Regions from separate parts of the Fictibacillus sp. B-59209 genome, predicted to be linked through region 2. Evidence: riboswitches for the same ligand, from Rfam matches in the RefSeq annotation. Region 2 holds a riboswitch; each other region holds the start of a gene.
The links. A riboswitch is a leader RNA that binds a small molecule or an ion and turns the genes downstream of it on or off. The one in region 2 is predicted to bind lysine.
Positions count from the first base shown of each region.

Region 1: linked by a shared signal. The riboswitch ahead of lysA (diaminopimelate decarboxylase) and the one ahead of P4361_RS22645 (amino acid permease) in region 2 are both predicted to bind lysine.
Region 3: linked by a shared signal. The riboswitch ahead of P4361_RS12230 (aspartate kinase) and the one ahead of P4361_RS22645 (amino acid permease) in region 2 are both predicted to bind lysine.

Region 1 covers NZ_JARMMC010000014.1:304,276-315,275, reverse strand. The annotation lists gene P4361_RS10750 (isoprenylcysteine carboxyl methyltransferase family protein) at 1-344, opposite strand, end outside; gene P4361_RS10745 (type III polyketide synthase) at 350-1,438, opposite strand; gene P4361_RS10740 (hypothetical protein) at 1,544-1,906, opposite strand; gene scpB (SMC-Scp complex subunit ScpB) at 1,928-2,512, opposite strand; gene P4361_RS10730 (segregation/condensation protein A) at 2,509-3,264, opposite strand; gene P4361_RS10725 (DUF309 domain-containing protein) at 3,391-3,909, shown strand; gene P4361_RS10720 (peptidylprolyl isomerase) at 3,992-4,426, opposite strand; gene lysA (diaminopimelate decarboxylase) at 4,509-5,834, opposite strand; lysine riboswitch at 5,940-6,116, opposite strand; gene P4361_RS10710 (spore germination protein) at 6,186-7,667, opposite strand; gene P4361_RS10705 (stage V sporulation protein AE) at 7,627-8,226, opposite strand; gene spoVAE (stage V sporulation protein AE) at 8,232-8,582, opposite strand; gene spoVAD (stage V sporulation protein AD) at 8,582-9,601, opposite strand; gene spoVAC (stage V sporulation protein AC) at 9,615-10,070, opposite strand; gene P4361_RS10685 (stage V sporulation protein AB) at 10,087-10,509, opposite strand; gene P4361_RS10680 (stage V sporulation protein AA) at 10,499-11,000, opposite strand, start outside.
Region 2 covers NZ_JARMMC010000043.1:33,571-44,570, forward strand. The annotation lists gene P4361_RS22600 (SRPBCC domain-containing protein) at 1-46, opposite strand, end outside; gene P4361_RS22605 (metalloregulator ArsR/SmtB family transcription factor) at 59-394, opposite strand; gene P4361_RS22610 (dihydrofolate reductase family protein) at 496-1,035, opposite strand; gene P4361_RS22615 (PaaI family thioesterase) at 1,201-1,695, shown strand; gene P4361_RS22620 (YxcD family protein) at 1,714-2,010, opposite strand; gene P4361_RS22625 (hypothetical protein) at 1,998-2,438, opposite strand; gene P4361_RS22630 (DUF2500 domain-containing protein) at 2,599-2,976, shown strand; gene P4361_RS22635 (hypothetical protein) at 2,994-3,122, shown strand; gene P4361_RS22640 (hypothetical protein) at 3,724-4,251, shown strand; gene P4361_RS22645 (amino acid permease) at 4,499-5,962, opposite strand; lysine riboswitch at 6,055-6,245, opposite strand; gene P4361_RS22650 (DEAD/DEAH box helicase) at 6,519-7,964, shown strand; gene P4361_RS22655 (LysE family transporter) at 8,106-8,693, opposite strand; gene P4361_RS22660 (XRE family transcriptional regulator) at 8,805-9,359, shown strand; gene P4361_RS22665 (M3 family metallopeptidase) at 9,417-11,000, opposite strand, start outside.
Region 3 covers NZ_JARMMC010000016.1:84,848-95,302, reverse strand. The annotation lists gene P4361_RS12250 (electron transfer flavoprotein subunit alpha/FixB family protein) at 1-688, shown strand, start outside; gene P4361_RS12245 (histidine phosphatase family protein) at 745-1,368, shown strand; gene trxA (thioredoxin) at 1,488-1,799, shown strand; gene uvrC (excinuclease ABC subunit UvrC) at 2,022-3,800, shown strand; lysine riboswitch at 3,874-4,062, shown strand; gene P4361_RS12230 (aspartate kinase) at 4,257-5,492, shown strand; gene bioB (biotin synthase BioB) at 5,555-6,544, opposite strand; gene P4361_RS12220 (YslB family protein) at 6,676-7,161, opposite strand; gene P4361_RS12215 (succinate dehydrogenase cytochrome b558 subunit) at 7,477-8,085, shown strand; gene sdhA (succinate dehydrogenase flavoprotein subunit) at 8,102-9,865, shown strand; gene sdhB (succinate dehydrogenase iron-sulfur subunit) at 9,868-10,455, shown strand, end outside.

The sequences.
Region 1 (11,000 bases), on a different contig from region 2:
TTGTAAGGGCCTCTTGCCACCACTTGTGCCCCAGGCAGAATAATAATTTTCGTGTTCCAAAAGGCCCCGAGCGATCTGAGGCACCAAACACGGGCCATCTGGGCGAGTAAAAAAAGAGAGAAAGGGATCCACCACCAGGTGGCCGGCTCTTTATGGAATAGTGTGACTTCGAGGAGCAAGAAGAAAAAAAATGAAGCATGAATCGCCACCATCCATTTGTAATGTTCCTGTCCTGCTTCAAACGCTCCTTTCGAACGAAGAAACGTTTCATTCCTCCTTGCGATTACAAGCTCTGCAAGCCTTTGAAGAATCAGTGCACCGAGAAAAAGAAAAAACACGATCATCCCCCCTATGTCCATTGTATGTACAGCAGTTCAGAAGAAAAACCGGGTCCAAGCGCTGCCATCAGTCCGGTTTCACCCCGTTCAGGCATTCTTGCCATAAACCGTTCCATCACATAAAACACCGTAGCTGACGACATATTGCCAAACTCCTTCAGCACCGCTTTGGAAATCTCCGTCTTTTCCGGCGGTATCTCAAGAGCATCAATGTAGGCATCTAATACTTTTTTTCCTCCCGGATGAGCGATAAAGTGTTTGATATCCCTCCCGGTTAAGCTGTTCTTTTCGAGGAACTCGTCCACGTTCGGTTTCAGCCAGCCCCGGATAATATTCGGTATGTCCCTTGAAAATACCACATAGAGTCCGTTATCTTTCACATCCCACCCCATGACATCTTCAGAGTTCGGCATAAGTGTGGACATCGTATCTTTCACTTCAGGTATCGCTTGAAATGCTGAGGCTTCTGCCGCATCCGACTCATCGCCGCAAAGAAGCGCACAGCCGACCCCGTCTGAAAAGAGCGATGTGCCGACAAGGTTGCTTTTACTGTGATCATCATGCTGAAACGTTAAGCTGCACAGCTCCACACTTAGTACGAGGACGTTTGCTTTCGGATACGCCCGGCAATAATCATAGGCTCGGGAAAAACCCGATGCCCCTCCCGCACAGCCAAGCCCCCAGATCGGCACCCGTTTTGTATGGGGTGAGAATGGCAGTTCATTCATGATTCTTGCCTCAATGCTCGGTGTGGAAAAACCAGAACTGGAAATAAAGAAAATCGCATCAATCTCCTTATATTCAATATTCCTTCTTAAAAAGGGGGAATCCTGCAGACACTTTTTAATCGCTCTTCCGCCATACTTGGTTGCGGTTTCGATGTAAAAATCGTTCTTCTCCTGAAAAGAGTGCGTTTCTTTGAACCACTCCAGCGGCTTCGCAAAATGGCGGGTCGCAATCTCGCCATTGTGAAACACCTTCAGAAGTCTCTCAATATCTTTAAATGACTGAGAAAATAATCCCCGTGCAAATTCGAGAGCCTGTTCTTGTTCCAGCTTATGTGGAAGATTCGTTGTTTGAACGGATACAATTTTGGGCATGTTGAAACCTCCGTATGGGTAGTTACGTAAGTTTTCCCTTTTAATACCGGTTTTACGCCCTTATTTCTTTCTAATAAAAAAAGCCTCCATTAAGGAGACGTTTTTTTACTGCTGTTTTACCGTTTTCCAAATCTTTTTAACATCAGACCAATCCACGTTCTGAAAGAGAGAAAGAAAGTTTTCCTCCCTGTTCATGTAAAGTCTTCTTCTTTCCAGGGCATCCTTCAAATGAAGCAAGCAAACAAGGGCTGCGATGTCTTTAATCGCCAGCTGCTCTCCATCTTCCGTGATTAATTGTTCCGAGATGCGCGGCAGGAGCTGTTCCTCAAAATATCTCACGTAAAGAAGCTGAAAACTTTTTTCTTGTCCTTCTTGTTCATAGAATACTTCTGAACGGTTAAAAAAATCTTCCGGCGAGTTCGGCTTTTCCTTTTCCAGCTCATATCCTGTACATGCTCTAATTTTCAAGGCCTTCAACTCCTGTTCCCATTATTCCATCGTTTCTTGAAACTTTGAAAAAAACAGATCCGCTTCCTCTTCAATCGATTGATCGTTCACTTTCTCAGGGAGCGGCGGAAGTTCGTGCAATGACTTTAAACCAAAATGCTCCAGAAAATTCTTTGTCGTACCGTATAGAATAGCCCGGCCGGTTCCTTCTGCACGGCCTGTTTCTTTGATGAGCCCTTTAGAAGAGAGCGTCTGCAGCGGCTTTTCAGTCTTTACCCCTCTGACTTCCTCTATTTCAGCCCTCGTGATCGGCTGTTTATAGGCGATGATTGCAAGTGTTTCCAAAGCTGCCTGTGACAGGCTGGAGTGGGAGGGAGCAGATACAAGCCTTTCATAATAGCCGGCATGTTCGCGCTTCGTAACAAACTGGAATGAACCGGCGATTTCAATGATTTCCATGCCTCTCGTATCAGACTTGTAGTCTTTGACCAGCTCATCAAGAAGCTCTTCAGCCGCATCCATGCTGATCTGCAGAACGTCTGCTATCTGCTTTTTTTCAATACCCTCCTCCCCCGAAACAAATATTAGCCCTTCAATGACCGCTTTATGTTCTGCTGATTGACTCAAACTTCATTCTCCTTTGTTGCATAAATAAAAATTTCGCTAAAATTGTTTTCTTGCTCACATGTCACATCTTTCGTCTTCATTAATTCCAGCACAGCCAGAAAAGTGACAACAAGATGTTCCCGGTTTGAGGAGGTGAAAAGATCGGAAAATTTCTTTCTGCCGCTCGAATAACGGATCTCATTGATGATCTGCTTCATCCTTGTCTCAATCGGGATCTCCTGGCGCTCAATCGTTGTTTTTCTCGGCGCCTTCTCGAGTTTTTTAGTAAAAATCTTCTGCATGGCGGCGAGCATATCATAGATCGTTACGTTAGCTACGGGATTGACTTCTTCTTCTTGGTTTTCATAGTACGTCAGATCCATAGCCTCTCTTGTAAAGATCATGCTTCTGGCCGTTTCTTTCTCCTTCAGGCCGACTGCCGCCTGCTTAAATTTTCGATATTCAATAAGCCTGCGGACGAGATCTTCCCGGGGATCTTCATCCATCTCAATCTCCATCTGCTGATCAAGATCCTGTACGTCCTGTTTTGGGAGCAGCATCTTGCTCTTGATGGCGAGAAGCGTTGCCGCCATGACCAGGTATTCACTGGCCACATCCAATTTTAATTCCTGCATCGTATGTATATAGTTCATATATTGCTCTGTAATCGCAGCAACGGGTATATCGTATATATCGATCTCGTACGAAGTGATCAGATGCAGGAGCAGATCGAGAGGACCTTCAAATGCATCGACTTTCACGCTATACTTCATAGTAGTAACCCCTGTTTCCAAATTCAATATTGTACCGGAATTATACCATATTTTAAACACAGTTCCTTTTTGCATCTTAAAATTTTTAGTAAGATAGACTGTAAAAAGCAAACCAGGAGGCCATTGATGTACCCAGAAGCATACATTGAATACCTTGCCTACTTCCACGGATCGAGGGACTTTTTCGAATGCCATGAAGTACTTGAAGAGCATTGGAAAAGCGAAGGTCAGCAAAACGGCGTCTGGGTCGGATTGATCCAGGTCGCGGTCTCACTCTACCATCAGCGCAGAGGCAATGACATTGGAGCACTCAGAATGATGAAGAGCGCAATCGGTAAACTGTCCGCACATAAAGAGGATCTCACGAGGCTCGGACTTGATGGCACAGAACTGCTGGAAAGGCTCATGATAAGATTGGATGAGATCGAATGCCGAAAGCCATTTACAGACCTGAATCTTCCTGTTGCAGATGAAGCACTCATGGACCAGTGCTGCCGCTGCATTGAAAAACAAGGCTCGGTTTGGGGCAATGAAAGCAATATGGCGGATGAAACGATCATGCACAAGCATAAACTGCGTGACCGGAGTGATGTTATTTTAGAACGTGAAGCGCAAAAGCAGCTGCGGATGAAAAAGAAGAGCTGAAGCCGGGCGGCGCACTTAAAACCTTTTCCAACAAGAAAATCCCACAAAAAAACCCCCGGGAAACCGGGGGTTTTCACTATTCTTATTCTTCCCAAACTTTAACTTCTTTCATTACATCGCCTTGTTTGATTCTTAGAACCGTGTCCATGCCTTCGGTAACTTGTCCGAAAACAGTATGAACGCCGTTTAAATGCGGCTGCGGCTCATGAACGATAAAGAACTGGCTTCCGCCTGTGTCTTTGCCGGCATGTGCCATTGAAAGAGAACCAGCCACGTGTTTGTGAGGGTTTCCGGCTGTTTCGCATTTGATCGTATAGCCAGGGCCGCCTGCACCTGTTCCTGTCGGGTCTCCGCCTTGTGCTACGAAACCAGGAATTACACGATGGAATGTTACCCCATTGTAGAAACCTTCGTTCGCTAATTTTTCAAAGTTGGCTACTGTTCCCGGTGCTTCTTCCGGAAAAAGCTCGATGGAAATTTTTTCACCGTTTTCAAATTCGATAGAACCTTTTTTCATAGATATAACCTCCTGAATTCAACATACTTCATTATTTTATGCTTTTTTTAGCCCAGAGTCCAGCGAGGTCAGCAAGCTCATCTTAATTGCCGGCAAACACGCCGTTCTTTAAAGGAAGATCCAGGCGTAAAAGATCTTCGTAAGACTCTCTTTTCACAACGAGGCGAGCTTCCCCTTTTTCAGCAAAAACGACCGCCGGCCGGGGTATGCGGTTATAGTTGTTGGACATGGAATAGCCATAAGCACCCGTGCAGAAGACAGCGAGCAAGTCTCCGCTCTTCGTCTCCGGGAGCATGATGTCCCAGATCAGCATATCCCCTGATTCACAGCATTTCCCGGCGATTGAAACTTTTTTCGTTCCTTTTTCACCAGCACGGTTTGCAAGCGCGGCTTCATACTGGGCTTGATATAGAGCAGGACGAATGTTATCGCTCATGCCCCCGTCGACAGCCACATAGTGACGGACAGAAGGTATATCTTTTTGAGAGCCGATCGAGTAGATGGTCGTTCCTGCATCTCCTACCAGTGAACGCCCGGGTTCAATCCAAATTTCCGGAACAGCAACAGAGGCGCTAGTAGATAACCTGGTGATCTCCTGGATCATCGCGTCAATGTATTCTTTCGGTTCGAGCGGTTCATCTTCTTCTGTATAGCGGATGCCGAATCCGCCTCCGAGGTTCAGGACTTCAGGAAAGAAAGAAAATTCTTTGTCCCATTTACCGAGATATTCGTAAAGCTTTTGAATCGCCAGAACAAATCCCGTGGTCTCAAAGATTTGTGAACCGATATGGAAATGAACGCCCAAGAGGTTAAGACGGTGTGATTCAAGCGACTCTAGAACCGCCTGTTCTGCCTGGCCGTTCTGAAGGTCAAAACCGAACTTGGAATCCTCCTGCCCAGTCAGGATGTACTCGTGTGTATGAGCTTCAATACCCGGAGTGATCCTCAGCAAGATGGATGTTTTCTTGTTCAGCTGATTGCAAAGGCTTTCGAGCATGCGGAGTTCATGAAAGTTATCGACAACAAAACATCCGATCTCCGATTGAAGAGCATATTGAAGTTCCTGGTAACTTTTGTTGTTTCCATGAAAATGAATACGATCCGCCGGAAAACCAGCTGAAAGAGCGGTATACAGCTCGCCGCCTGATACAACATCCAGGCTCATTCCCTCCTCGTCCATCAGCTGGACTTGCGCCAAACATGAGAACGCTTTGCTTGCATAAGCCACTTGTGCTTTGATCCCTTGTTCCTCAAACGCTTTCTTGAACGACCTCGCACGCTTTCGGATCAGCTCTACATCATAAATATAAAGCGGTGTACCATATTCACGCGCCAGCTGAACGGTGTCAACCCCGCCGATTGTTAAGTGATTGTCATCATTGATTGAACTAGTACCATGTAAATACATGAAAAAATCTCCCCTCTGCTTTTCCATTAGAGATTCTGTTCCGACGAAAAACAAAGACAGCTAATGTATTAAGGTACATTAGCTGTCTTACACCGTACCCCCATTTGCCGGAATAGTTCTCCACTGCATGATGCAGTGACAGTCCGCTGTCTGTTCGGCAGCGACCCAGCATGAGGATGTATGGACCATCTTCACACTTCGGCAAATTGGCCTTTAAAATGATTTCTTCATGTCCATTCACTCCATCATCCTACTGATCCGCTTTGCGCCTCTACCCCATTATATATAAATGAGGCATATCCAATTGTTATGAACAAATTTATCACAAATTTTTTCTTTCGGCAATACTTCTTAGGAAGTCGGCTGTTTTTTGCTGTTCTGCGGATGGACGATGCTTGGCCGGATCTTTGAGAGCGGCACAGCGAGCCGGATGACAATCTGCAGGAAGGCTTTTGCGTTAAACGGTATGAATGGCCATAAGTAAGGGGTATTCAAGTTTTTCATCGAGCACAGATAAAGCATTATTAAGGTGGCCCCACCTACAAATCCCGGCACATGGAAAATGGCAGTTAAGATCAGCAGCAGGAGGCGGAGCATCTTATTGGCTATACTCAGCTCATAGCTTGGGGTCGAGAAACTGCCGATCGCCGCTATAGAAACATAGAGAATAACTTCAGGAACAAACAGTCCGACATCGATCGCGATCTGTCCGATCAATACGGCAGCGATCAAACCCATCGCCGTCGACAGCGGACTGGGGGTATGGATGGCCGCTACCCTCAATATTTCTATCCCGATCTCAGCAAAGAGGATCTGCAGAAATAAAGGAATATGCGTCGTCTTGTTCGGACCGATAAAATCAATATTAGGAGGAAGCAGGTTTTCCTGAGTGGCATAGAGGTACCAGAGAGGCACAAGTAAAAGTGAAGCGATAATCCCTGCGAAACGGACCCATCGGATAAAAGCTCCTACCATCGGGGTCTGCCTGAACTCTTCAGCATGCTGAATATGGTGGAAATAAGTAGTCGGGGTAATGATGACCGATGGGCTTGTATCCGTAATAATCAGAACATGCCCCTCCATGAGATGCTGTGCAGCGACATCCGGCCGCTCGGTATAACGGACGAGCGGAAAAGGATCCCAGCCTTGCTTTACGAGAAATTCTTCGATCGTTTTATCGGCCATTGGAATACCGTCGATGTCAATGCTCTGCAATTCTTTTTTGACAAGCTTGACGAGCCCGGGATCGGCAATGTCATCAATATAGCAGATACAGATGTCTGTTTTGGATCGTTTACCGACCTGCATTATTTCGTGGCGGAGCCGTTCATCCCTGATCCGCCTGCGGGTAAGAGCAGTATTGACAATTATATTTTCCGTATATCCATCACGGGAGCCACGGACTACCTTTTCAGTGTCCGGTTCTTCCGGCTGCCTGCCCGGATAGCTACGGACATCCACGATGAAAGCTTGGTCTTCCCCTTCAAGAAAGACGGCAATCAATCCAGAGAGCATGCGGTCAATAGCAATCTCCAAATTGTCGGTCAGTTCCACCTGCTGGTGAGACAGATGTTCATGAAGAATTTCTTTTACATTGGAGGGAGCCCGATGCCCATGGTCCATGTCCATGAGCTCTCTCATGATCTCAATGATAAAAAGGCTGTCACATAGTCCAGTGCAATAATAGATCTGAACTTCTTTTTTTAATAGATGCAGTTTCCTGACACCCACATCAAAGCTGATTCCGATGCCCAGCCGTGATTTCAGCTGCTGTTCGTTCTCTTGGATTTTTTTACTGATTAGTGTCTTTTTCCTTTCTTTCGATCCCTGCATTATAACCGCTCCTTTCTAAAATGGTTTCAACCGCCATACTTGTAATCGGGGCTCCTTTTTCCACTGCGTCATGGCCGGCCATCTTTCCGATATCACCGATACCGATGACGATCGGGAGGTTCAATTCATCAAGTATATAGACGGTATCTCCGTTGATCCTGCCTGTCTCAAAATCGGGAACACCGCTCTTGTCAATCCCGTATTCTGTAAAGCTCCCATACCGGTCGATGGAAAAATGAACTTTAGTCCATTCCGAATGATGGGTTTTGGATGCGACGGCTATTGCGCCGAGCACCTCGATGTCCGGTTGGCTGCACACAATTCTCATTGCGAGTTCTCCCGGGCCTTCGCCGCGGAATCCGCAATCATCGAACATGACGAGGACGGGATCGTGGGGCGTCTGCATGATCATTCTTACAAGCTGGTGCCCGCTTATTTTCGAAGGGTTCCCCCAGGACTGGGAAATACAGCGTCCTCCTATTTTTCTGGCTACATGCTCTACTGCTCGCAAAGCATATAAATCTCCGTCTGTAATGAGGATGACACGCTTCTTTCCCAATGTTTTCACCCCTTAGGCTTAAATATTAATGCGACCAGAAAACCGAATAGAATGGCAGATGAGATACCGGCTGAAGTCAGTTCAAAGATTCCCATGGCTATTCCAATAAACCCATGATCGTCTGCTGATGCCATCGCACCATGCAGCAGGTTATGCCCAAAGCTCGTGATCGGAACAGTAGCTCCTGCACCTGCAAATTTAATAAGATTATCATAAATTCCAAACGCATCCAACGCTGCTCCAACGACAACAAAGGAGGTGGTGACGTGTGCAGGAGTTAATTTAAACACATCCATCATGAGCTGGCCGACTACACATATGGCGCCTCCGACTAAAAATGCCCATAAATACTCCATTACTTAAGCACCTCCTTTGTACTTTCAAGAACTACTCCGTGAGCAATCGTTGGAATGGATTCTTTCTGCTGCATCATCGTCGGATTCAGGAGTGCCCCAGTGGCTACGACTAAAATCCGGTTCAAATTACCTGATTGGAGTTCTTTTACAAGGTGGCCGTATGTTACGACTGCAGAGCAGGCACAGCCGCTTCCGCCGGCAAACACTTCCTGATCAGGACGGTACATCATCAGACCGCAATCTCTGTGATTTTTTGAGATATCTACACCTTGCTCACTTAAGAGCATCTTAACGATCGGTGAACCGACTGCTGAAAGGTCCCCTGTTACGATCAGATCATAATAATCAGGATCGTTTCCGGTCTCTTTTAAGTGAGCTGCGATCGTGTCTGCCGCTGCAGGAGCCATGGCTGAACCCATGTCAAAAGGATCCTTGATCCCAAAGTCTTTTACTTTTCCAATCGTGGCTGCGGTTATTTTTATGGATGATGGTTCTCTGCTGACGAGAGCAGCCCCCGCTCCTGTCACCGTGAACGTTGCCGTATCCGGCTTCTGTCCGCCATATTCAGTCGGGTACCGGAATTGGCGTTCAGCTGTAGCGTTATGTGAACTTACGGCTGCCACTACCCGATTGGCGTAGCCCCCATCCACCAGGGCAGCACCGACTGCAAGAGATTCCATCGAAGTGGAACAGGCTCCGAAGACACCAAGGAAAGGAATTTCATTAGCTCTTGCCACATAGTTTGCTGTTACAACCTGATTGAGCAGATCGCCAGCAAGGAAAAAATTAATATCCTCGTTTGACAATTTTGCCTTGTTCAGACAGCTCGTGATTGAATCTTCCATCAAACGGCGCTCTGCGAGTTCCCAGTTCTTTTCATTACAATGAAGTTCGTTGTACTTTACATCAAACATCGCTCCGAGCGGGCCTTCACTTTCCATTGGGCCTACCGCCGTTCCTGTTGAATTTAAAAAAACCTGTTCTCCAAATTTCCACGTTTGCCTTCCGAGCAGTTTCATATCCATCGTTCCTTTACATTAGTGTTTTAAACGCATACCTGATCATTCCGAAGATATAGGCTGATACAGCTCCGAAAACAATAACTGCACCTGCAAGTTTGAATAAGTTGGTAGCAATTCCTAATACGATCCCTTCACTCTTGTGTTCAAGGGCGGCGCTCGTTATAGCGTTGGCGAACCCTGTAACCGGCACAGCTGATCCTGCGCCGCCGAACTGTCCGATCTTGTCATACACCCCGATGCCTGTCAGCAAAGCCGCGATGAGGATCAGTGTAGCTGCAGTTGGATTGCCTGCTGTCTGTTCATTAAAGTTGAAATAGGTCATATAAAACTTCTGAAGGGCTTCACCTATAATGCAGATGAATCCACCCACCAAAAATGCCTTCAAGCAGTTAATGAAATAAGGTGGTTTCGGCTGCAAGGGTTTGATTTTTTCGGCATAAGCCTGCTGCTGTTCTTTACTGGACATGTTCATTTCTCCTGTCTTATTGATTTACGTATACCATCCAATGAAACAAAGATCCCAACACTTTTCCTAATACGATCGCCATTAGTATCACGAGAAGTTTTTCTCCGAACCCGATTCTTTTTGCCAGGATCGGGAGTACGTTCAGCACTTCGGTTAAGGCCGCGGCAAGCATTCCGATAAATACACCGCAAAAGATCCCGATCGGAATGAGAAGCAGCGGCGAGGAATGGATGGAGGCATTTCTCAAGTTCAGCCATCCCCCGATCACTGCCCCTAACACAACACTCCACTCATAAGCCCGTATAAAACAGTACGTTTTACTGAGCTGCATCAGCCGGGGAATAATCCCAAGAACCGTTAAAAAAGCAACAAATCCCGATCCTACAGCAATACCACCGCCTAAACCGATAAAAGCAAGGAAAACACTCTTAATCTCCATGGATCTTCTTCTCGGTCTCTTTGTTCTCATGAATAACGACATACTGATCCAGATCCTGCTGGTATTTAAACATTTCAACTTCCAGAGGACTCGGTTCTTCGTTCAGCCTCTTCTTGAACACATGGTTAAAAAATAAGACCATTCCGAGCCCAAGCCCAAATGAATAGGGAATCTGCAGAAGAAGAGGCTGATTGTTATAGCTTCCGGTAATCATAAAATAGATCTTCTGATGGACCACCTGCATGCTTACATCCTCGTGAAAATTCATAATGGCAAGGGCTGAACCGATAAATAGGAGCAGCCAAACAAGAACAAAATATACAGGTGCCATTTTCTTCTTTTTAAATTGTATTTCAAGTATCGTTTGGGCTGGGCCTACCGTTTGGATATCACAATTTGGCAGAACATCCTGGATCTGTTTCACGACCTTCATAACATCAAGAACAACCAGATGCTTATCTGCCGGTTTTACTTGATGAACAATCAGGTCC
Region 2 (11,000 bases):
CCTCAACGGCTGTTTTTAAAGGGTTTGTTCCATGGTTTACAGACATTTCAATTCCTCCTTAAGGTTCATCCGTTTTTTCTTGCATTTTAAGTAAATAATCATCCAAACGATCAAATCTTCCCTCCCAAACGTTCTGGAAGGATACTAGCCATTTATTCAAATCCTTGAAAGGCTGCTGAGACAGCTTGTAGATCCGCCTATTAGCAATAGCATGAACCTCGACAAATCCAGCTTGATTTAAAACTCTGAGGTGTTTGGAAGTTTGTGGTTGGAGAAGCCCAAGCCGTTCAGCAATTTCCCCTACAGTGAGAGGACCTTCACGCAATAGCTCAATCATTTGTAAGCGCTTAGGCTCGGCAAGTGCAGATAATGTGGCATTGATGTTCGCGATCATCTATCGTTTCTCCTTTCACATCTAATATAACCCGAATCGAATATTCTTGTAAAGGAATATTCAAAAAAATAACTAAGGCTGCCGAAGCAACCTTAGTATTATTAATCTATAACAGTCCGATAATGCAGCTGAACCAGTCCTGTATCGAACGTCTTGCTCTCTACAAACTGAAGTCTGCTTTCATTCTCCGTTTCTGCAAACAACCGAATTCCTTTCCCCAACAAAACAGGAATGATCGAAATCACGTACTCATCAATAAGATTTTGTTCTTTTAACTCTTTAATCGCCCCTGCCCCGCCATCAATAAAGATGTTCTTTCCTTCTTCTTTTTTCAGGGTTTGAATCAGTTCATTAAGGTTTCCGTTGTAAAACTCCACATTTTCATCCGTATCCTTCTTGCTTCTTGAGAGCACATAGCACTTTCTCTCCTTATGAGGAAAATCAATCCCAAAGGTTAACACTTTATCATACGTTTTTCTCCCCATGATCACTGTATCGACCGTCTTCACAAATTCTCTGTATCCATAGTCCTCATCAGGCTGTTCCACCATCGACAGGAAGCTGATATCGTCATCCTTCTTAGCGATAAATCCATCAAGACTGGCTGCAATATATACGACTACTTTTCGTTCCTTCACCATCTCTTCACCTCACTGTTTATTCTTAACTAAAGTATACAAATGATTTGTCTTCCATCCACAAGGTACTTTCAAATAAACTATGTCTTTTTAAAAAAGGGAAACAAGGAATATCACCTTAACCTGTGGAAAGAAACAAATGAGCAGAAAAGAATGGAGTGAATAAAAATGGCAGAACAAAAGGCCGTTCAGGACGTGTATCCTGACGATTATTCATGGTGTTATGGATGTGGAAAGCTGAATGAAGATGGCCACCATTTCAAGACAAGATGGAATGGAGAAAAGACCGAAACAATCTACACACCTCAGCCCGAGCATACGGCTGTACCGGGGTTTGTATATGGCGGAGTAATTGCCTCGCTGATTGATTGCCACGGAACCGGTTCAGCTGCTCTCGCCCTTCACCGGAAAAATGGCCATGAACCAGGTGACGGAGCAGAACCACCGCGATTTGTAACCGCCTCGCTGAAGGTTGATTTTATGAAGCCTACCCCGCATGGCTTAGCATTGAAAGCTATCGGAACGCTGGAAGAAGTTCATCCGAAGAAATGGAAGGTACATACTGAAGTGTTTGCCGGTGAAACTCTCTGCGTAAAAGGACAAGTCACAGCAGTTGTCATGCCTGACTCCTTCCTGCAAAACGCAAAAAACACCAATCCCTAAAAGATTGGTGTTTTTGTTTTATCTGGTTCTAACGTAAGCCACAATGCCTTCTTCGTCATCCAGGACCAATTCCAGGCCAGCTGAAATCGGATCGATATTCATTTGTGTATCCAGCCAAAACCGGAGTGCCTCTATCAGGTTGGCTTCAATCATTACTTGTTTTCTGCCGCCCACATAGGCTTCCGCCGAGAAACCGTAATCGTCATCATACAGCAGTTCTACTTGAACGTCTTCTGGCGCAACTTCTTTTTTATGAGCGAGGAACAAGCATAGAGCATTAATAATGTCCTGCTCTGATACCATTATCTGTTCCATCGGTCATCCTTTGGTTTGCGGCTGTTTCTTAAGTTCGCAAAGATTCTCGAAATGAGGGAAATGATGATAAGAACAGCGATAATGTTAATCATTAACCCAAGGAATGAACCAAAAGCGCCAAGGTTTCCTAACAGTCCACCGAAAAGCATACCAGCGATTCCGCCATAGATCAGACCTTTCATGAATCCGCCCTTTTTAGCTTTCGCAGAATAGCTATTATTTTTGTTGAAAAAGCTTTTTTGCTTGTTTTGGCTCTTATTTTGAAAAAATGAGTTGTTGCTGCTTTTACCACCAGAGTTAAAGGATTTTACCCCCGAACGATAGCCTTTCGCACTTACCGTTTGTGACTGATCATGGAAAACAATATCTTTCACAGGCATCAATACAAACGTCATAACCAAGGTAGCCGCAATAATCTTCTTTAACATTCTCTATTCCTTCCTCCATTTAGTAATCTTAGATCTCAACTCTTACCTATACGAAAAGGATAACAAAAAGTTTCATATAAAACCAAAATTTTAAAGAAGTATTTCAAATACAAACTCTAAAATGTTAAAATAAGGAAAAAATACATCAGGAGGATGTAAGATGTTCGACGATCCAGCAGGGGATTTCATGTCTAATTTTGTTCCTATTTTTATTGGTATTATTGCGATTATCGTTATTTCAACCATTGTTATTTCCATTGTAAAAGGTGCCGCTCAATGGAGTCATAACAATAACTCACCCGTATCAAACAAAAAAGCCAAGGTGATTACGAAACGAACCGATATCCAAGGCGGCGGAGAAACCCGTGCCTATAACCATTACTATGTAACATTCCAGCTGAATGACGGAGAAAGAATAGAGCTTAAAGTTAAAGGCGATGAATATGGTATGCTGGTAGAAGGAGATACCGGGGAACTCAGCTTTCAGGGTACAAGGTATCTTGGATTTGATCGAAGCATTCAGTCGGAGATCAACTGACGATTGGAGGATCTATTATGCAAACCTACGCGTTCATCGGATTTGTCTTTGGCCTCATGGGATTTGTTTACGCAATAAATGCCACTAAAAGAGTAAAGCAGCTTGAGCAGAAAGTCGCTGAATTAGAAAACCATATCAAACAGTAATAAAGAGCTCGGATTCCTCTAGGCTCTTTTTTAAAGGCTCTTTTCTAAAAGATTATTGCTTTGGGAACATTTTTTAAGCCTTCATTGACGAGTTGATTGGAGTGCAAGGTGCGAGACTCCTGCGGGGAAAGCGTGACAGGTGAGACTACGCAGGCGCCTGCGCCGAGGAGGCTCAGCGCACGCCCCGCGGAAAGCGAGCATCCTGGAACGGAAATCAACCACTCTCAAGAGCAACAATGGTTACGAAAACAGCCTTTTTAAAAGATTGTTGCTTTTAGTCATTTTTGTAAAGAGCTTCTTTGACAAGTTGGTTGGAGTGCAAGGAGCGAGACTTAAGCGACGGGTGAGACGCGCGGAAATCGAGCATCCTGAAACGGAAATCAACTACCCCTAAGAGCAACAAAGGTTACGAAAACAGCCAAACAAAAGGACGGCTTTCATCATTGTTGCTTTCATCGACAGTCCTGGTGAGCCTGGAATAGATATCTACACCAATGCAGACCTGGCCGACCACATTCAAAGCGAGATGAATGCCTTTGCTGATGAAATTGAAGCTGAGAGTTAATGTTCTATAAGAATATACAATAGGAGAATCTTTTAAATGATTGAAGTAGATGATGCAGGAAATGGATGCCCCATATTAGGAGAAGTGTTCGCAGCCAGAAGAATGGAAACCGGAGAACAAGCGGCTGTCTATGTCCCGCTCCCCTCTGAAACATCATTAAAAACCTCTAAGGAAGAGTACATTATGTCTCTTCTCACCCAGTTAAATGTTCCAAAAGATGAAGCCGTGCTGCTCTGCAGAGGAAATACACTGAATGGATTCGAGCGTCAGTTGCAGCATAAAGGTTTTGATGTGAAGCGCGGGAAGATCTCCGAGGAAACCGATAAGATTGCCGAAAACTTCTTTATGGAACGGCTTTATGACATCGGATTTCCGCAAGATCTTTCACTGTCCAACCGTGAATATCGCGAGTTCTACCAGATGGTGAAAATATGGTATATCTCTCTTTACCACGGGAACAAAAATCTTTTCAAATCAGAGCGCAAAAGAAATGTAAAAACACGTGGGTACATGCATAACCCTGTTTACCATTTTCCGAATGTGCTTAGAGAGTTGTTTTACTAATTAGTAAAACAACTTCCATTTGGTAACAACTTCTAACAATAAAGAGACCCTGCTCAATATTGAGCTTGGCCTCTTTGATTCGCTACAGGTTACACTCGGAACCCCTATATGCTCCTGCGTTCTCTATTTTCGCTGCCATTCCCCTTCACTTGACGTAAGTGTTAATTTATATGTTCTGCGTTTAGAAGACGATACCTTTTTCACTAAAAAAGCAGGAACCCCGAAAGGCTCCTGCTTCTCTTATTTCTTATTCAAAATCACACTCTTTAAGCGGTACGACTTTTGTTTTGTGTTTGAATTTATAGCCTAACCAAACAGCCAGGAAGATCGGAATCCCAATGTAAGAAACAAGGGCTCCTTTCCAATCGATGCTTCCGCCTGTAAAGGCAGAATAGTTTTGACCGAGGATAACGACAAAACAGAGAGCGAAAGCAAAGATCGGACCGATTGGGAACCATTTTGCCAAGTAAGGCAGTTCTTTTAAATTCCGCCCCTGTGCCACATACGCTCTTCTGAATCGGTAATGGCTGATCGCAATTCCGAGCCAGGCGATAAAACCGGACATCCCGGAGGCATTCAGCAGCCAAGTGTAGATGACGCCGTCACCGAACAGTGAAGCAAAGAAAGCTACAGCTCCTACAGCGGCTGTTACAATTAGGGCTGGAACCGGTACACCGCGGGAATCCAGCTTCGCCAGAAACTTAGGTGCCTTTCCGTCTCGTGCCATATCCCAAAGCATACGGGTCGATGCATACATACCGGAGTTACCGGCAGATAATACTGCTGTTAAGATGATCGCGTTCATAACGGAAGCCGCAAACGCAATTCCTGCTTTATCAAAGACAAGTGTAAAAGGACTTACAGTAATATCGCTGCTTGCCAATCGGCTGTCTGTGTAAGGAATGATTAAAGAAATGACCAAGATTGCCAGAACATAGAACAAAAGGATACGCCAGAACACACTTTTGATCGCTTTCGGGATGTTCCTTTTCGGATCTTCTGTTTCTCCTGCCGCAACCCCTAACAGTTCTGTTCCCTGGAAGGAGAAACCTGCAGCCATAAATACGCCAAGCGTCGTAAAGAATCCGCCGTGGAACGGTGCGTCAGCGATCGTAAAGTTCTTAAATCCGATCGGATCTCCGCCTAAAATGCCGAAGATCATAAGTGTTCCTAAGATCAAGAAGATGATGACCGTAATGACTTTGATCAGAGAGAACCAATATTCTGCTTCACCAAACCCTTTTACCGATAAATAATTTAATAAGAACATAATGCCTAGGAACAGTGCACTCCAGATAAATGAAGGTGTATCTGGAAACCAAAATTTCATGATTAATGTTACGGCAGCAAGTTCAGCTGCAATGGTGATTGCCCAGTTGTACCAATAGTTCCAGCCGAGCGCGAATCCTAGTGATGGATCCACAAATTTTGAAGCATACGTGCTGAATGAACCCGCAACCGGCATGTAAGACGCCATTTCTGCGAGGCTTGTCATTAAGAAGAACACCATGATTCCAATCGCTACATATGAAAACAGAACGCCGCCTGGCCCTGCAGTATGAATGGATCCTCCGCTTGCTAAAAATAATCCTGTTCCGATCGTTCCCCCAAGAGAGATCATCGTTAAATGGCGGGATTTCAGTCCCCGCTTTAATTCATTGTCCGCGTTTGGCGACTGCGGTTGTGATGGATTCCGTGCTGTGTTTCGCATAAAAAAACTCCTTTTCGTTTTAGGAAGGAGTGGGAAATAAAAAAAGCCGCCAAGCATTGGGCGACGATTATTATTAATCCGCATCATGCCTTCCGTAAGATAGCGCATCCCACCCACCGGTTATTCGTGGGTGTGACAGTGCTGTTCCTGTTCGAATACAGCCCCAATTCATACTTCCAGAGTTAAGCACAAATTTCGGCAGCTTTTCCTTTCACACGGAGTCTATGATGTCCTCTGCATCTCGTACGTCCTACTTATAAAAGCCGCGACCTCTACCTCATCGGATTGATGAGGATTTTTTAATATCAAGTTAGTTAACGCTAAAAGTTATTATAAAACAGCGCTGTCGTTCCTTCAACTGTTTTTTATTGCCAGCATTTTCACTTTTGAATTAATTCCCTCATTATATCATTGTTTACCTATCACCTACGATCATACGGAAAGGTTCCTTTAAACAATCGTTTAAAATTAAACCCGATTGTCCATCATTTCAAGTATAATGAACACTATTCAGGTTATGCTGAATCTGGATAATATAAAAAATCGAGGTTCCTACATGAATAATAGAAGTTTTAACGATTATCGTATAAGCGATGAAATAAAACGAGCACTTACAGTGTTGAAATATGAAACTCCGACTGAGGTTCAGACTGAAGTCATACCATTAGCTCTGGAAAAGCAAGATCTCGTCGTAAAATCCCAAACAGGCAGCGGAAAAACAGCAGCCTTTGGTATTCCGGTATGCGAAATGCTGGAATGGGAAGAAAAACGGCCACAAGCATTGATCCTTACTCCCACGCGCGAGCTCGCTGTTCAAGTTCGTGAAGACCTTACCAACATTGGAAGGTTCAAGCGGATTAAAGCTGTTGCTGTATATGGTAAAGAGCCTTTTGCGAAACAAAAAGAAGAATTGAAACAAAAAACGCATGTTGTCGTCGGTACACCGGGACGCGTCATGGACCATATCGAGCGTGAAACCCTCGTCTTAGACCAAATCAAGTACCTGATCATTGATGAAGCAGATGAAATGCTGAACATGGGCTTTATTGATGAAGTCAAAAAGATTATTAAACAGCTTCCTTCAAACAGAGTAACCATGGTCTTTTCTGCAACATTGCCAAAAGATATTGAAAATCTCTGCCATCAATATATGAAGGATCCAGCAAAAATCGAAATAGCTTCTGCCGGGATGACGACAGATACGATCAAGCATTCTTTAATCAACGTTCAGGAAGAGGTGAAGCTTGCTCTTCTGAAAGACGTGACGGTCGTTGAAAACCCGGACAGCTGCATCATTTTCTGCAATACGAAAGAGCACGTCGATACCGTGTTTGCAGAGCTCGAAGCCTCTCAGTATTCTGTTGAAAAGCTTCATGGAGGATTGGAACAAGAAGATCGATTCGCGGTGATGGACGGGTTCAAGATCGGGAATTTCCGTTATCTTGTCGCCACGGATGTGGCTGCGAGAGGAATTGATATTGATAATGTAACCCTCGTTATCAACTATGACGTTCCTATGGAAAAAGAGAGCTATGTCCACCGTACAGGAAGAACTGGCCGGGCCGGCAAAAAAGGAAGAGCCATTACGTTTGCATTGCCTTATGAAGGAAAGTATCTTAGAGCCATCGAAAGATACATCGGCTTTGAGATCGATGAAGCGGAAGCACCGACAAAACAAGAAGTGGCTAAAATGCAGCGGCCTTTTGAAGAAAAGCTCAGCGGGCGCCGAGTCGTGAGAAATAATAAAACGGCCCGAATCAACCAGGATATTACGAAACTCCACTTCAGCGGCGGAAAAAACAAGAAGATCCGAGCGGTCGATTTCGTTGGAACCATCGCAAAAATCCCTGGAGTCTCAGCAGATGATATCGGCATTATCACCATCCAGGAGAATTGGTCCTATGTTGATATTCTTAACGGAAAAGGCTCACTTGTCCTGCAAGCCATGGAAAATACCACAGTTAAAGGCAAGAAACTGAAAGTCAGCAAAGCGAAAAAGTAAATAATCCTTCTGATAAGCAAAAGAGCACGGCTGCATTTTTCTCAGCCAGTGCTCTTTTTTTCTATCGATCCAGATTATATGAAGAAAAAGACCTGACCTAATGACCAGCCTCTTTAAACGATCGTTTAAATCATTGATATCTTATTCCACAACCACCGAAACCGCACTATACACTAACAAAAGGGCCATTACCACATTGAATGCTCTTCTGTATTTTGATAAAAAGACTTGAAACATGGAACCGAACAGACTCCAGCTAAACGTAGCCAGGAAGCCGATAAACGCTAGAAATAATGAAATCAGCAGCAGGCTGGCATTGGAATGGTAAAAGGGAATCACAAACGTGGAAATGACAGTCAAGCCATATAAGAGGCCTTTTGGATTAACGAACTGAAGCAGCATGCCTGCTTTAAAACTGTTATTCTTGTCTTCTCGTCCGCTGTTTTTAGTCTTGCTTTTGCTGGTTAACACCTTATAAGCCAGATACAGCATATAGACCGCACCCAGGATCGTCATCGCAAACTCGATCTTTGGTATGAAGTTCTTCAGCCAAAGATTAAAGTAGCTGCTCAGCATGATGATGATAAAGAATCCAGCTCCAACTCCAACACAGAATCTGAGGGTTCGCTTCAAACCGTATTGGTTGGCAAACAGCATCGCCATAATGTTATTCGGACCTGGAGTGAAGCTTGTAACAAACACGTACAACAAAAAAGACAAGATGGACATTGTGATTCCCCTCCGTTGCGTATGTTATAATGTCTATATTGAACACTATAACGATTTTCAATATATTGTACAGAACGGTCGTTATATTGTAAATAGGTCTGGAGGTTATTTATGGAGGAAATCCATCTTATCATTGCGAAAAATTTAAAAGCCTTTCGGGAAAACAAAAAATTAAGCCTTGAAAAAGTGGCTGAACTGACCGGTGTAAGCAAAACAATGATTGGACAAATTGAGAGAGGTGAATCCAGCCCTACCATTACGACGATCTGGAAAATCGCCAATGGACTAAAGATCTCGTTTACTTCCCTGATCAATGATCCGCAGCCCGATACGAAAGTAGTCTTGCGAAGCGAAGTACAAGCATTAACAGAGGACAACGGAAAATACAGAGTATATCCCTACTTTCCATTCCAGGATGACCGCCGATTTGAAATGTATTCCGTCGAGATCGACAAAGGCGGCTTTCTAAGCTCTGACGCTCATGGAGAAGGCACCGAAGAATTTGTAACTGTTTTTGACGGGGAATTAACCGTACGTGTAAACAACATAGAATACACCGTGAAAAATGGGGACTCTATCCGGTTCAGAGCCGACAGGCCCCACGTCTATCATAACTCCGGTGATATCTTGACCCGCTTGAGTATGACCATCTATTATCCACATTAAAAAGCACCGGCAGAAAAAGTACTCGGCTGGTGCTTTTTTAAAGCTTTTTAAAAAGTTTTAAAGTTTTAGATAAAGTTTTATGTCTTCTAAAATTTTTTGTATAGCTTGCCGCCAAAATTTTGGTTGAGATAGGTCAATATTAAATAGCTCCTTAACTAGGGTTTCAACTGGTACAATCCCTGTCTGACTTAAAAAAGTTTTATATTTTTGTGGAAATTGTTCTTTATCTATTTTAGATAATTCCAACAAACCGATACTTAACAGGAATCCAAATGTATAAGGATAATTATAGAAGGGGATTTCAGTTCGATAAAATTGTATGTACTTAATCCACACATATGGCTGATATTCATTAAGACTTCCACCATATACCTCTTCCTGCGCTTTTAAAGATAGTTCTTCTATCTGCTGGGAAGTTAAAGAGGCATCTCCCCTTTTTTCAAGGAAGCGCTGCTCAAATAAGAAAGCACCTCTTATTGACATTAGGTAATTAAAGCTGCGCTCAGATTTCCATCCAATTAAAGCTTTCTTCAGTGAATTATCTTTTGTATCCTGAATTACATAATCTATAAACGCACTCTCAAAGAAAATCGAAGCTGTTTCTGCCACCGTCATTTCAAAACGATCTTCTAATAAATGCGGAGATGACGAAGAATCGAGTTGTTTAAAATGCCATGCATGTCCTAACTCGTGTGCCAGTATTCTAGCACTATCTATGGTGCTATCGTAATTTAATGAGATTCGCGACTCTCCTGCATCAATAAATGGTGCACAAAATCCACCAGACGGCTTCGATTGGCTCGGTTCTGCATCAACCCATCTATTCATAACAGCCATTAAAACGAAATTAGACATCTCTGTATCTACCTGTTCCAGTGCTTTCCTCAATTGATCAACAGCCTCAGAAAAACTAATTTGGTAAGGAACCTCCTGGGAAGAAGACATTAATTCATGCCATGATATCTTATTGTGGCCAGCTTTGCCTTTTAAAAACTTTACCAAATTAGGGATTTCAGCATCTATTTCATTCCACATACTTTTAAGAGCTGTACTTGATAAGCCGTTCCTAATCAATGAGTCTTCGAGGAAATCTTGTCCCTTTTCTTTATAAAGATCTATTCTTCTCCCCACAATTTGATTATAAATGGAACCAAAAACATTAGATTGCGTTTTTAGGGTGTGATTTAAAGCGTCAAATACCCTTTTTCTCACTAAAGAGGACTGATGAGTCAAAGCCAAATGATTAGCTTCATTAAACGTCAGTTCTTTTTCTCCTTCTCCAAAATCCACTTTAACTTTGAGATTGCTTCGAACTTGTGTGTAAAGATCTTCATACCCTTTTAATGTTTCACTTGTAAAGCTTGATAGTTTATTTAATAGTTCATCTTCTGGAGCTTTATTTTCTTTTGATTGGTTTGAAATTATAATCTGCAAGCGTGATTTTAATGAGTAAATCAACGATTGGATTGTTGTTAATACGGATGAGTCCATATCTTCTGCTGTTAAACAGTAATAAAATGATTCTGCTTTCTCAATTTGTTTAATGGCTTCTGAAAGATTAAGAGATGTTGTCTGCTCTTCTACATCTTGAATAATAGACTTTAATGCAGCTAAATGGGTAATAAAATCATTTAAACTATA
Region 3 (10,455 bases), on a different contig from region 2:
AGCCCTTGGTAAGGATCTTTCACCAAGACTTGCTGCACGCCTTCAATCGGGTTTGATTTCAGACGTAACCTCTCTTGAACAAGCAGGAGACAATGTTGTTTTTACTCGTCCAATCTACTCCGGGAAAGCGTTCGAGAAAAAAGTAATTACGGACGGTCTTGTATTTGTAACCATCCGTCCGAACAATATTGCTCCGCTTGAAAAAGACGAAAGCCGTTCTGGAGATGTGTCTTCTCTAGCGGTTGATGTGAAGGATCTGCGCACCATTGTTAAAGATGTTGTCCGCAAAGCTTCTACAGGCGTTGATTTATCTGAAGCAAAAATTATCGTTGCCGGAGGACGCGGTGTGAAATCCGAGGATGGATTCAAACCGCTTCAAGAATTGGCTGATGTGCTTGGCGCTGCAGTCGGTGCATCCCGCGGTGCGTGTGATGCCGATTATTGTGACTACTCTCTTCAAATCGGACAAACAGGAAAAGTTGTTACACCTGACCTTTACATTGCCTGCGGAATTTCCGGAGCGATCCAGCATTTAGCGGGTATGTCCAATTCCAAAGTTATTGTTGCGATCAACAAAGATCCGGAAGCAAGCATCTTTTCTGTTGCAGACTACGGCATCGTAGGAGATCTGTTCGAAGTTGTCCCGTTGCTTACGGAAGAATTTAAGAATGTTTTAGTTAAATCATAAAAGATTTGGCTGGGCTGGCTGACAAAGCCGGCCTCTTTTTATACAATAAGTCCATCATGAATGATGAAAAATACGAAAGAAATGAGTGGACGCTGGTGACAACAATTGCTTTTGTAAGGCATGGCGTAACCGATTGGAACGCTGAGAGAAGAATTCAGGGCATCATGGATATTCCATTAAATGTAGAAGGGCGTGCACAGGCTGCGGCATTAGCCAAAAGGTTCGGGAAAGAACATTGGGATATGGTCTTTACTAGCCAGCTGGCACGTGCCCGTGAAACAGGCTCAATCATCGGAGAGGTACTCGGGTTTCCGATTCATACCGACAAGCGAATCCAGGAGGTTAACTTTGGCAGGCTGGAAGGTACGGATGAGCAGGCCCGTATAAAACGGTGGGGAGCTGAATGGAGTACCCTGGAACATGGAAAAGAGAAAAAAGAACAGGTATTAAAAAGAGGAAACGAATTTCTTGAAGAGCTGACACAGCATCAACAGGGCAAAAAAATCATCGTGGTCAGCCACGGCGCTTTCATCGGCACCATGCTAAAAGGCCTGCTGGCAAGCGATGAGTATGATGTTTCACTCGTTAATACGTCAGTGAGTATATTACATCATGTGGAGCGGCAGTGGGCATGTTCCCTCTTTAATTGTGATGTGCACTTGAAGCAGCCACACGGTTAATTATTTGGTTTGATTAAAGTGCAAGTTGGGAACGATAAATCTTGAGCAAACAAATAGATGTAAATTAGGTTTGATGATATACTCTTTTTACACGATGAAACTAAGGAGGCAATTTTAATATGGCAATCGTAAATGCAACTGATCAAACGTTCAGTCAAGAAACTAGTGAAGGTCTAGTACTTGCTGATTTTTGGGCACCTTGGTGCGGACCTTGTAAAATGATCGCGCCGGTTCTAGAAGAACTAGCAAGTGAAAATGAAGACTTAAAAGTAGTTAAACTTGACGTAGATGAAAACCAAGAAGTAGCCGGAAAATACGGAGTAATGAGCATCCCTACATTGATCGTTTTCAAAGACGGCGAAGTTGTTGACCAAGTCGTAGGTTTTCAGCCGAAAGAAGCGCTTGGCGAGCTTTTAAACAAACACAAATAATAACGAACATAATTAAGGCTGGCCTCTAATGGCTGGCCTTTTTTTGTATTAAAGTTTGGGACTGGATTTTCGTATACAAGGTTCCCCCACACAGCGTGTTGCTTGGTAAGGGTTTCTGCGCTTGCCGGGAATAAAACAACCGTTTCATATTTTGTATTTTAACTGCCAAAAATAAGGATATCATGCTATGATGTTACATAGAAAAAGGAGGGGAGAGACAACGTGGACACCATTAGAGAGAAGCTGGCTGTACTTCCGGATCAGCCCGGATGTTACTTAATGAGAGACCAATTCGGAAAAGTCATCTATGTGGGGAAAGCAAAAGTATTAAAAAACCGTGTAAGATCTTATTTTACCGGTTCACACGATGGGAAAACACAGCGTTTAGTCGCAAATATTTCCGATTTTGAATACATCATCACCTCCTCAGAGCTAGAAGCTCTCCTTCTTGAAATGAACCTGATCAAAAAACATGACCCTAAATTTAATGTCATGCTGAAAGATGATAAAACGTATCCGTATTTAAAGATTACTGCTGAACAGCAGCCCCGGCTCTTGTACACCAGAAAGATTAGAAAAGACAAGGGCAAATACTTTGGTCCGTTCGTTAATGCCTTTGCCGCACAAGAAACGAAAAAACTGCTGGACCGGCTGTATCCGTTGCGCAAATGTGATCATATGCCTAACAAAGTTTGCCTATATTACCATATCGGCCAATGCCTCGGCCCATGTGTTTATGATATTACCGAAGAACAGAACAAGAAGATGGTCGATGAAATCGTTAAGTTTCTGAACGGAGGCTTTCCTGAAGTGAAGGAGGAATTGACCGAGAAAATGCTGGCCGCTTCGGAAGACCTTAATTTTGAACGGGCGAAAGAACTGAGGGATCAGATCCAGCATATTGATGCGGTCATGCAGAAACAGAAAATGATGACCGCTGACATGGTGGATAAGGACGTTTTTGGTTTTCATTACGATAAAGGCTGGATGTGCGTCCAAGTCTTCTTTATCCGCCAAGGAAAGCTTATTGAACGTGATGTTTCCCTCTTTCCTTTCTATGGAGATGCCATCGAAGACTTTTTATCGTTTATTGGACAATTTTATCTTCAAAAAAATCATATTCTCCCGCGGGAACTTTTGCTGCCTCCTGAGGCGGACGGCGAATTGGTCAAGGATCTTCTCGGCGTGAAAGTGATACAGCCGAAACGCGGGCAAAAGAAAGAGTTTGTTGAACTTGCAACGAAGAATGCACAGCTCGCTCTGCACGAAAAATTTGCACTGATCGAGCGTGATGAGGAACGTACGGTAAAAGCGGTTGAAAATCTGGGGCTGCAATTAAACATTCCAGCTCCATACCGGATTGAAGCATTTGATAATTCCAACATTCATGGGACAAATCCAGTATCTGCGATGATTGTATTTGAAGACGGTAAACCGAACAAAAAAGAATACCGGAAATATAAAATTAAAACGGTGACAGGCCCTGATGACTACGCCTCCATGAAGGAAGTAGTCCGCAGGCGTTACTCCCGCATCTTAAAAGAGAATGGGCAGCTGCCGGATTTGATTATTATTGATGGAGGGAAAGGACAGATCGCTGCTGCGCAGGATGTTCTTGAAAACGAGCTGAACCTTGATATCCCGGTCGGAGGACTTGCTAAGGATGATAAGCACCGTACATCCCAGCTCTTGATGGGAAATCCACCTGAAATTATACCGCTGCTCAGAAACAGCCAGGAATTTTATCTGCTGCAGCGTATACAGGATGAAGTCCACAGGTTTGCTATCTCATTTCATCGTCAAGTGCGTGCGAAAGGCATGTTTCAATCAAGTCTCGATAACATTCCTGGAGTCGGTGAAAAAAGGAAAAAACTTTTGCTGAAAAAATTCGGTTCCATCAAGAAAATGAGAGAAGCCACTCTTGAGGATTTTCATGCGGCAGGCATTCCATTAAGTGTTGCAGAAGAAATTATTCAGGCTCTTCAAAATGAACCTTTATAAAGGTATTGATTTTTCAGAAGTCCTTTGCTAAACTTAAAACAAATTTTAATAGAGCGCCATACTTCAGTTTTGAAGTGATGGTAGAGGAGCAAAAACCAATAGTAAGCTATCTGAAGAGAAGGAGCTCTTATGATGGTAGCTGAAAGGGGATTTTTGCCGAAGCTTTAAGAAACTCCTGTTTCTTACGGCTGGACCTGCATTGAATAAATGCAGAGCTGTCACACATTCTTGCCCGGAGGGTGTGTGGAGGACTATCTCACAAGAGGGGAAAACAAGCTGGCTTACTGTTGCATATACCAAGCAGCAATAAGGTCTTTTCCTTATTGCTGCTTTTTTATATTTATTTTTGCATTTCAGTTTGTTGCGTAGTGGAAGCCGAGACAGGCTGGCCATATCTGGGTGCCTTTTGCAGGAAGGCAATAAATTCGATTTCATTGATGAGAAAGGATGGACATTGTGGCTTTAATCATTCAAAAATTCGGAGGTACAAGTGTCGGCACACCGGATAAAATCAGAAACGCGGCAAGTCGGATCATTCAAGCGGCAAACGAGGGGAATCAAGTAGTAGCGGTTGTCTCAGCAATGGGAAAAACAACGGATGATCTTGTGAGGCTGGCAGGTGAAATAACAGCAAGGCCTTCCAAACGTGAAATGGATATGCTTTTGACGACAGGAGAACAGATCACGATTTCACTGCTTGCGATGGCCCTTCAGGATGCCGGGTACGAAGCCGAGTCTCTGACTGGCTGGCAGGCTGGAGTTGAAACAGAAGATGTTCACGGCAACGCGCGCATCTTAAATATCGATACAAAAAGAATCCAGCAAATGCTTGCAGACGGGAAGATTGCAGTAGTTGCCGGTTTTCAAGGATTAACCTCTTCGGATAATATTGCAACACTGGGACGGGGAGGATCAGATACGACGGCCGTTGCTCTGGCAGCTGCTCTTCGTGCCGATAAATGCGAAATCTACACAGACGTTACTGGTGTATTTACAACAGACCCGCGGGTGGTGAAACATGCCAGAAAGCTGCCTTCCATCTCCTATGATGAAATGCTTGAAATGGCGAATCTCGGAGCGGGTGTGCTGCATCCGAGAGCTGTAGAATTCGCAAAGAATTTCGGAGTAAGACTTGAAGTTCGTTCGAGCACAGAGAAAGAAAACGGAACACTAGTGGAGGAGGAAGCAACAATGGAGAATAATTTAGTAGTGAGAGGATTGGCTTTTGAAGGAAACGTAACAAAAATTACGATTGAAGACCTGCCGAATGGCTTAAACACACTGTCTTCTGTTTTTTCCTTGTTGGCAGAGAATGGTGTTAATGTAGATATTATTATTCAGAGTGTAAACAAGCAGGAAAGAACAAACATATCGTTCTCCATTGAAACAGCGATCTTAGATGAAACAATTGAGCTTCTAGAAAGATATAAGAGTTTGCTTCAGTTTGGTTCCATCCAGCATGAAGATGGATTGGCTAAAGTATCTATTGTTGGTTCAGGAATGATTTCTAATCCAGGAGTAGCTGCACAGATGTTTAAGGCTCTTTCTGAGCAGGATATTATGATTAAAATGGTCAGCACATCAGAGATTAAAGTTTCTACGGTCGTTGATCAGCAGGATATGATTAAAGCGATTGAAACGCTGCACGACGTCTTTGAACTGGACGCAAGGCAGCCGGTTCAGCAGTTATAATAAGAAAAATCCGGGCGAAGCTGCCCGGATTTTTTTATAAATGGAAAAAATTCGCTGCAGGATTAAACCTGTACAGGTTCGTTTAAGAAGTCGATCTCAAATCCAAGGTCCTCAAGGATTTGGTTGTCAGCATTTGTTTCCTGTCCGTCGGTGGTCAGATAGTCGCCCACGAAAATAGAATTTGCAGCATAAAGGCCCAGCGGCTGAAGGCTGCGGAGATTTACCTCTCTGCCGCCTGAGATCCGAATCTCTTTCGTTGGATTAATATAACGGAACAAGGCGAGCACTTTTAAACAATAACGGGGGTTCAGCTCGTCAAGATGCTCGAGAGGAGTACCTGGTATAGCATGCAAAAAATTAACAGGGATAGAATCTGCATTGATCTCTCTTAGCGCTTCTGCCATCTTAATGATGTCGTGCCGGCTTTCGCCCATTCCTACGATAACGCCTGAACATGGGGAGATTCCTGCTGTTTTTACTTTTTCCAGAGTAGCCACTCTGTCTTCGTATGTATGAGAGTTTGTTATTTGGCTGTGGTGGTCTGAGGATGTGTTGATATTATGGTTATATCTTTCGACGCCCGCCTCTTTAAGGGACTGTGCCTGCTTATCATTTAAAATGCCGAGGCATGCGCATATTTTCATATTATAATTGGATTTAATCTCTTTTACAGCTTCAATGACGGTGTTCAAGTCCCGGTTCAGAGGTCCTCTTCCGCTTGCGACGATACAATAGGTTCTCACGTTTTGTTTATATGCCCTTTCCGCACCTTCAACAATCGTGTCTTTATCCATCATCGCATATTTTTCGATCGGCGCTGTGGAAACTGAAGACTGTGAACAATATCCGCAATCCTCAGGGCACAGGCCTGACTTTGTATTAATGATCTTATTCAGTTTCACCTTTTTTCCGAAATAATGCTTCCTGATCATAAACGCACCTTGCAGCAGGCTAAGCAGCTCGTCATCGTCTGATTCCAATATGGATAAGGCTTCTGTCTCGTTCAGTTCTTTACCTTCGATCACTTCTTTTCCAAGTTCCATCCAATTCATAGGTGATGCCTCCTTAATGTTAACTAATTTTATGTATAGGTTAACATTATGCCAGCTGTTTTGTATTGTCAACGCAAAAAAAACCGGCATATGCCGGTTTTTTGAGAGAAAAGAGTATTCTCTTTCTATTTTCAGGCTCCTTGTGAGCCTGCGGTTTCGTCTTTACGGTCCCATTGGACGGTAAATTGGATTTTGTTCTTTCGTTTCAAAGTTTCATAGGTTTCTGTAACACATTTTCTTTGATTTTGGATTTGTTCTGCGATAAATCCAGCCTCGAGACCGAATGTAGGATTATCCTGCAAATCGAATCGTTTGTTGATAAGAGAGGAAGACAGTTCGAGTACCATCTCGTTCTTATTCATTTCAGCGATGATCAGATTGCCCCAGCCGGCTTCCGAGAAAAAATGAACAATTTCTTCAGTGGAACCCAATGGGAATTTCCTTGCCAGGTTTCTTCCTGCCCAATATAGGATGTTCCGTTCTTCTTTTCCCAGCAGATCCGGGATCAGAATGTTTTTCAGCAGCTCATATGCGAATACAGAAACTCCTGCAGCAGGCTTACTGTCCTTCTCGGTTGTTTCTTCTTCGTTGTGTTGGATGTCCTCATGTTGTTCCATTTAGATCTCCCCGCTTTCTACTTGTTCCATTATAGCTTGAATAAAATAATTTCTCTATAAAAAGTCACACATTTGTCGAAATTTAAGTGAGGGTCTGCCTTGAAAAAAGTTAGGGAAATCAACAGATTTTTGAACTTTTTATGTTACCGGTTTCTTGACGGTGTCAAACGATGGGAGTAAAATGAAACATGTTATTAGTTAACGCTTTAATGTTCATCTTATTTACTGCAAGCGGAGAGGAAACGCTTAAACGGAATGGATAGAAACCAATGGTTTCAGAAAAAGACAGAGGGAACTTAGAAAGGGGCAAATTGTATGGCAGGAAGTCGCAATTTTAACACGAGAAGACTACATTCTTTACTGGGCGTAATCCCGGTTGGCTTATTCCTGCTCCAGCATCTTGTTGTGAACAACTTTGCAACAAGAGGGGCAGAATCATTTAATAATGCAGCGAATTTTATGGGACATTTACCTTTCCGTTATGTTCTGGAAGCGGTTATAATTTTTATTCCTCTTTATTTCCATGCGATTTACGGACTTTATATTACCTTCACGGCTAAAAACAACGCAAGCCGTTATGGATATTTCCGTAACTGGATGTTCCTCTTACAGCGTGTAACTGGCGTAATTACGCTAATTTTTGTTTCCTGGCATGTTTGGGAAACTCGTATTGCAGCAGCATTTGGAGCAGAAGTTAACTTTTCGATGATGTCAGACATCTTAAGCTCACCATTTATGGTGGCCTTTTATTTGGTTGGGGTATTATCCGCAGTCTTTCATTTTGCGAACGGATTATGGTCATTTTTTGTCAGCTGGGGTCTTACGGTTTCGCCTCGATCACAGAGAGTTTCAACTTACGTAACGATGGCAGTTTTCCTAGCACTTGCATTCGTTAGCGTTCGAACTATTTTTGCATTCATTTAAGAAGGGGTGAACCATCTTGAGTAAAGGAAATATTATTATCGTCGGTGGAGGTCTTGCAGGGCTAATGGCTACCATTAAAGCAGCAGAAGCCGGCATGAACGTTGACTTGTTTTCACTAGTTCCTGTTAAGCGCTCTCACTCTGTTTGTGCGCAGGGCGGAATTAACGGTGCTGTAAATACAAAAGGAGAAGGCGACTCTCCTTATGTGCATTTTGACGATTCTATTTATGGAGGAGACTTCCTTGCGAACCAGAGTCCGGTTAAAGCGATGTGTGAAGCGGCTCCAGGAATCATCCACCTTATGGACCGTATGGGAGTTATGTTCAACCGTACTCCAGAAGGATTGCTGGACTTCCGCCGTTTCGGGGGCACACAGCATCACCGTACCGCATTTGCCGGTGCAACTACAGGACAGCAGCTTTTGTATGCGCTGGATGAGCAAGTAAGACGCCATGAAGTTGCAGGTCTTGTTACAAAGTATGAAAACTGGGAATTCCTATCTGCTATTGTGGATGATGAAGGCGTTTGCCGAGGAATCACAGCCCAAAACTTAAAATCTATGGAAATCCACAGCTTTGCAGCGGATGCTGTTATTATGGCTACTGGAGGACCTGGAATCATTTTCGGTAAATCTACGAACTCTGTCATCAATACCGGGGCAGCAGCAGCATCTCTTTATCAGCAAGGTGTTGATTACGCAAACGGCGAGTTTATTCAAATTCATCCGACAGCGATTCCTGGAGATGACAAACTTCGTTTAATGAGTGAATCAGCACGTGGAGAAGGCGGCCGTGTATGGACGTATAAAGACGGTAAACCTTGGTACTTCCTTGAAGAAAAATATCCGGCTTACGGTAACCTTGTGCCTCGTGATATCGCAACACGTGAGATTTTCCATGTGTGTGTTGACGAAAAACTTGGAATCAACGGCGAAAACATGGTTTATCTTGACCTTTCACATAAAGATCCGAAAGAGCTTGATATCAAGCTTGGCGGAATTATAGAAATCTATGAAAAGTTCATGGGTGATGACCCTCGAAAAGTTCCGATGAAAATCTTCCCTGCAGTCCACTATTCAATGGGCGGCATGTGGGTTGACTTTAATCAGATGACCAACATTCCTGGTCTTTTTGCTGCGGGTGAATGTGAGTACCAATATCATGGTGCAAACCGTTTGGGTGCGAATTCCCTTCTATCTGCAATCTTCGGCGGAATGCAAGCTGGCCCTGCAGCAGCGGCATATGTCAGCGGACTTGAGAAGTCTTCTGATGATGTTGCATCCACTGTATTTGAACATCAAGTTCGCAAAGAACAAGAAAAATACGACAATATCATGAGCATGGACGGAAACGAAAATGCTTACGTCCTTCATAAAGAGCTCGGTGAGTGGATGACGGATAATGTAACGGTTGTCCGTTATAACAACAAGTTAAAACAAACGGATGATAAGATCCTTGAGCTTATGGAGCGTTACAAGAAGATCAACATTAACGATACGTCTAAATGGAGTAACCAAGGGGCTTCCTTTACCCGCCAGCTATGGCACATGCTTCAGCTGGGACGCGTTATCACACTTGGTGCTCTAAACCGTGACGAAAGCCGTGGAGCGCACTACAAACCAGACTTCCCGGACCGTAATGATGATGAGTGGCTAAAAACAACGAAAGCAACATTTAATGCTGCGACGAATGGTCCTGATTTCTCTTATGAAGAAGTCGACATCCAATATATCAAGCCGCGTAAACGTGATTATTCTAAAAAGAAAGCTGAGGCGAAATAAGGATGAGCGCAAAAACAATTAAGTTTATCATCACAAGACAAGACAGTCCTGAATCCGCCCCATACCAAGAAGAATTCGAGCTTTCATACCGTCCGAACATGAACGTCATTTCCGCATTGATGGAGATCCGCCGTAATCCTGTGAACGCAAAAGGGGAAGCAACGACTCCGATTACATGGGAAATGAACTGCCTTGAGGAAGTATGCGGAGCCTGTTCTATGGTTATTAACGGGAAACCGCGTCAATCATGTACAGCTCTTGTTGATAAGCTTGAGCAGCCGATCCGCTTGGAACCAATGAAAACTTTCCCGGTAGTCCGTGACTTGGCTGTTGACAGAAGCCGCATGTTTGATGCTTTGAAAAGAGTTAAAGCGTGGATTCCGATTGACGGTACTTATGATTTAGGCCCAGGACCTCGTATGCCTGAAACCAAGCGTCAATGGGCATATGAACTTTCTAAATGTATGACATGCGGTGTTTGTCTTGAAGCATGTCCGAACGTTAACAGCAAATCTGATTTTATTGGCCCAGCGCCTTTATCTCAGGTTCGTCTCTTCAATGCGCATCCAACTGGAGCAATGAATAAAGAA